Regions from separate parts of the Arthrobacter sp. T2-23 genome, predicted to be linked through region 2. Evidence: riboswitches for the same ligand, from Rfam matches in the RefSeq annotation. Region 2 holds a riboswitch; the other holds the start of a gene.

Region 1 (2,436 bases), 1.2 Mb from region 2:
TTGGCGGTGGGTTCGTCCAGCAGCAGCAGGCCCGGCCGCATCGCAAGGATACCGGCGAGCGCCAGCCGCTGCTTCTGCCCGCCGGAGAGCGCCGACGTCGGGTGGTCCAGCGGCAGCCGCCCCAGCCCGACGTCGTCGAGCGCTTCCGCCACCCGCTGCCAGATCTCCGCCGGGGGAACGGCGAGGTTCTCGGCCCCGAAGGCGACGTCGTCGCCCAGGCGCGAGAGCACCACCTGGGTTTCCGGGTCCTGCTGCACGAGCCCCGCCCGGCCGCGCCGTGCCCTAGGCGGGGCCCCGTCGATCAGCAGGCTGCCGGTCTCGTCGGAGTCCTCGGCGTCCGCGGATCCGGCCGCGGAGGTGTCGGCGGTGCTGTCCCCCAGCACCCCGGCCAGGGCGTGCAGCAGCGTGGACTTGCCGGCGCCGGAGGGGCCCAGCAACAGGACACGTTCGCCTGGGCTGATGTCCAGGTCCAGTCCGCTGACGGCGGGCCGGGGCCGGCCGGCGTGCCGCCAGCCCCAGCCGCGGGCGGTGACCGCGGCCGGTCGTACGGCGTCGACAGATGTCATGCGTGTGCGGGCATCAGGAGAAGACTGGTTCCGATGCCGCCTTGCGGGACGCGAACGAGGCCAGCACCCCGGTCTTGGCGAGCCCGCGGGTGGCCAGCCAGGACAGTCCGCCGGCAATCACTGCTCCGGAGATAGCGCAGAAGACGATGTAGGCGAGCTTGTCACCGGGTTCGTAGGCGATGTTCCAGCCCCAGGGCAGGAAGGAGTCGTTCAGGCCGCAGAACAGGCCCGCACCGGCGCCGGCCAGCAGGGACACCGGCAGGTTGAACTTCTTGTAGAGGAAGGCGGCGAAGATGAGTTCGGCGCCGAGACCCTGCAGGATGCCGGAGATCAACACCGTGGTGCCGTACTGCGAGCCCATGATCAGCTCGCCGGTGGCGGCCACCGCTTCGCAGAACAGCGCAGCGCCAGGTTTGCGGACGACGAGCATGCCCAGGATTGCCGGGAGCATCCAGCCGCCGGCGTAGAGCCCGGTCAGCGGCGGGTAGACCGCCGTCAGTGGGGCCGTCACGAGGTTGGCGCCCTGGTCCCAGGCCCAGAAGATCACGCCGCCGGCAACAGCGATCAACGCGGCCAGCACAATGTCGACCACGCGCCAGCTGTATTTGCCGGTGGCCAGTGTCTGTTTCGCAGAAATATCAGTCATGTCGTCCTCCTGAGGTACAGGAGGGGAGGGTGTTCCGGCTGCACGCGGCTTTCGCCACGGATGCCGGGCACCCTGAGAACTCGACTCCCTTGCGCCGGTACTAACCGGATCAGGTTCGAGGGTCTGCGGCTGTCCGCACTCTCAGCGCCCACCTACGGTTCCCTGGACTGGTCCAGTGATGCCGACGGCGGCGCTCCCCTGTCGTATTAAAATCACCCTTGTGGGCTGGGCCAGTTTACACCCGCCGGAGCTCAAGTGACTCGCAGTTGGGGTTGCGCAACGGCACCCACCTAACGGAAGCTGAATCCCATGAGCGAGGCACCCGTTCCTTCCCCCGACTACGACCCGGACTCCGCGGAACCGCAGCCGCCCGGGGCCCTGGCCGCGCTCATCGGCCGGATCCTGACGGAAATCGACGAACTGCAGTTCCGCTCCTTCAGCAAGGACGACGCCCTGGAACTCGGCTTCCTGCTGGTGGAACTCGGCCGGCGACGCAACCACCCCATCGCCATCGACATCACCAAGGGTGAGCAGGTGCTCTTCCACGCGGCGCTCGAAGGCGCCACGCCGGACAACGAGCGCTGGATCAGGGCGAAGCAGCGCACGGCCTCCCGGTACGAAGTCCCGTCGCTGCTGGTGGGCCTCCGGGCCAGGGCCGCCGGGCGGAGGATCGAGGACAACGCCTGGTTCGACCAGCAGGAGTTTGCCGCCCACGGCGGCTCCTTTCCGATCTACCTGCGCGGGACGGGGGCTGTCGGCACGGTCACAGTTTCGGGGCTGCCGCAGAAGGCCGACCACGAGCTGGTGGTCGAGGCCCTGACCGAAATCCTCAGCCGTTCGGACACCTCGGCAGGGACGCTAGGCTAGGGGAAGCCCTGTTCCCTCCCGCAAGGAGTACGACGTATGAACATCTTCATCAAACTGCTTGGCACCGGCCTCAGCCTCGTCGCCGGTTTCGTCGGCACCAAGGTAGTCGACACCGTCTGGGAAAAGACCACCGGCAACAAGCCGCCCAAGGGCCACGACGACGACGTCCCCACCACGCTGCGCCAGGCCCTGACCTTCGCCCTGATTTCGGCCTCGGTCAGCGCCGTCATCCAGGTCCTCGCCAACCGCGGCACGCAGCGGGCGATCACCCGCTTTGCCAAGACCCAGGACATCGTCTAAGCCAACTCGCCAAGGGCGAACAGCCCGGGCGGCGGCGTCACTCGACGTCGTCGTCGG
Region 2 (2,436 bases):
GCACGCCGCCCACCTGCACGACGGCGACGCGACGGCAGCGCCCGACGCCGAAACCCGCCAGGCTGCGCTGGACGCGGCCGTGGAAGTTGCCTCAACGGAGGAGGCTGCCGGGCGTCCGGCCGCCGTGTTGACCTTTGGCGGCGAGCAGGTTGCCCTGCCCTTCGTCGAGCACGCCGAGGAAGCCCAGCAGCCAGCGCTGACCCTGGATCTGCTCACCGAGGCGTTCGCCAACCTGGGCGACGCCGAGGCCGGCAAGACGGCCGCAGCGGTTCCGGCCGCCGAGGCGCCCCAAGCACCAGGGGAGCCCTCCGCGGCGGCCCCCGCCGCGGAAGCCCCCGAACCGGCCGCCGCAGCGCCGTCCCGTGCCACCCGTGGCCGGGGACGCGCCCGGACCGCACGGATCCAGCCGCCGAGTGCCCGCACCCGCGAGCCGCAGACTCCCGTCCGCGAGGAGGCCGCCCAGGCTCCCGCCGCGCAGGCTCCCGTCCGCCAGGAGGCCGCCAAGGCTCCCGTTGCCAAGGCGCCGGCCGCCACCGCACCCGTAGCGCAGGCTGCGGCCGCGGACACCAGCGCGCCGCGGCGGGTCCGCCGGAACCGGAGCGCCAGCCGGGCCCAGGGCGCTGCCAACGAGACGTCCGTGCAGCAGCGCGCGATGTCTCCGTCGGCTGCCGCCGGCTCGGTCCACGAAGCCAAGGCGCCGGAGCCGGCGAAGGCGGCGGCCAAGCCGGCGGCCAGCGAGCCGATCATCCTCGGCGTTGGCGTTCCCGCCTCGGAGCTCTAGGACCAGCCAGGCACCACCACTCGCGGGTACCGCCCGGACTCGACGCAGCATCGCGTCGAGCGGGGACGGTACCCGCGAGTTCGTTAACGGGCCTGGTAACAACTGCGGCCGTGCGGACGCGGCCGGGCAGGGAACGCTAGGCTGGGGGACTGACACGGGGTGCCGAGCAACGAGCCGGCTGAGATCCAGACCCGTTGAACCTGTCCGGTTAACACCGACGAAGGGATGTCTCTTGTCTTCATCGACCCAGGCTGCAGCGGCTCTGCAGGCAACAGCCCACGCTCCAGCAGCCCAGGCTCCAGCGGCCCAGGCTCCTTCCATCCTGCAGTCCGCCTTCCCGGCACCCGCACACGGCGCCCCGGCAGCCGGCCTGCCCGCCGCGCCCCCGATTCCGCGGGTCCTCGCCATCGCGGGCTCGGACCCCTCCGGCGGCGCCGGCATCCAGGCCGACTTGAAGAGCATCGCCGCGCTCGGCGGCTACGGCATGGCCGCCATCACCGCGCTGACCGCCCAAAACACCCAAGGCGTCCGGTCCGTCCATGTGCCGCCGGCGTCGTTCCTGACCTCCCAGTTGGACGCGATCAGCGACGACATCACCATCGACGCCGTCAAAATCGGCATGCTCGGCGACGCCGCGGTGATCGACGCCGTCCGTGCCTGGCTCGAACGGGTCCGCCCCGCCGTCGTGGTCCTGGACCCGGTGATGGTGGCCACCAGCGGCGACCGGCTGCTGCAGGAATCGGCCGAGACCGCCCTGCGGGCCCTGCTTCCGCTCGCGGACCTCATCACCCCGAACCTCGCCGAACTGGCCATGCTGCTTGGCGAAGAACACGCAGCGGACTGGGCCGGCGCGCTGGGCCAGGGCAAGCGGCTCGCGGCCCTCACAGGCACCACAGTCCTGGTCAAGGGCGGCCACCTCCAGAACGAGGGAGCCGACGGCGGCGGCTGCCCCGACGCGCTGGTCAACACCGGGGGACTGCTCGGCCAGGAGACGGTGGTGGTGCCGGGCCAGCGGATCGCCACCCGGAACAGCCACGGCACCGGTTGCTCGCTGTCCTCGGCGCTGGCCACGGTGCAGGCCAGGACGGGGGACTGGGAGGCATCACTGCGAGAGGCCAAGCCGTGGCTGGTCGGAGCGCTGCGGGAGGCGGGACGCCTCGACGTCGGACGCGGCAACGGTCCGGTGCACCATTTCCACCACCTGCAGCAGGCCGCAGCGCCGGGGGCGCCCGCGTTCCAGACCGAAGGCGACTTCGCCGCGGTCCTCGACGGGGCCGCCGCCGACGGGCTGGCGGCGATCTACGGCCTGGACTTCATTCGTGGCCTCGCTGACGGCACCCTGCCCGAACGCGAGTTCGCCTACTACCTCAGCCAGGACGCCCTGTACCTCAACGGCTACTCGCGGGTGCTGTCCCGCGCGGCGGCCCTCGCGCCGTCGGAAGCCGAACAGCTGTTCTGGTCCCGGTCGGCGCAGCAGTGCCTGGAGGTCGAATCCGAACTGCACCGGAATTGGCTGGCCGACCGGGCTGTTGAGGGGACACAGGGGCCCGTCACCAAGGCGTACGTGGACCATCTGCATGCGGCTTCCCTCGCCGGCAGCTACGGGGTACTCGTGGCGGCGGCGCTGCCGTGCTTCTGGCTCTACGCCGAAGTGG

The links. A riboswitch is a leader RNA that binds a small molecule or an ion and turns the genes downstream of it on or off. The one in region 2 is predicted to bind thiamine pyrophosphate.
Region 1: it holds a riboswitch for thiamine pyrophosphate, as region 2 does, so the genes downstream of both, ACZ5Z0_RS10760 (ECF transporter S component) here and ACZ5Z0_RS16365 (bifunctional hydroxymethylpyrimidine kinase/phosphomethylpyrimidine kinase) in region 2, are expected to answer to the same signal.

What each region holds. Positions count from the first base shown of each region.
Region 1 is NZ_AP027917.1:2,329,203-2,331,638, reverse strand. It holds gene ACZ5Z0_RS10765 (ABC transporter ATP-binding protein) at 1-566, opposite strand, end outside; gene ACZ5Z0_RS10760 (ECF transporter S component) at 580-1,212, opposite strand; TPP riboswitch at 1,281-1,422, opposite strand; gene ACZ5Z0_RS10755 (heme-degrading domain-containing protein) at 1,522-2,079, shown strand; gene ACZ5Z0_RS10750 (DUF4235 domain-containing protein) at 2,116-2,379, shown strand; gene mnhG (monovalent cation/H(+) antiporter subunit G) at 2,417-2,436, opposite strand, start outside.
Region 2 is NZ_AP027917.1:3,496,938-3,499,373, forward strand. It holds gene ACZ5Z0_RS16360 (Rne/Rng family ribonuclease) at 1-781, shown strand, start outside; TPP riboswitch at 927-1,024, shown strand; gene ACZ5Z0_RS16365 (bifunctional hydroxymethylpyrimidine kinase/phosphomethylpyrimidine kinase) at 1,152-2,436, shown strand, end outside.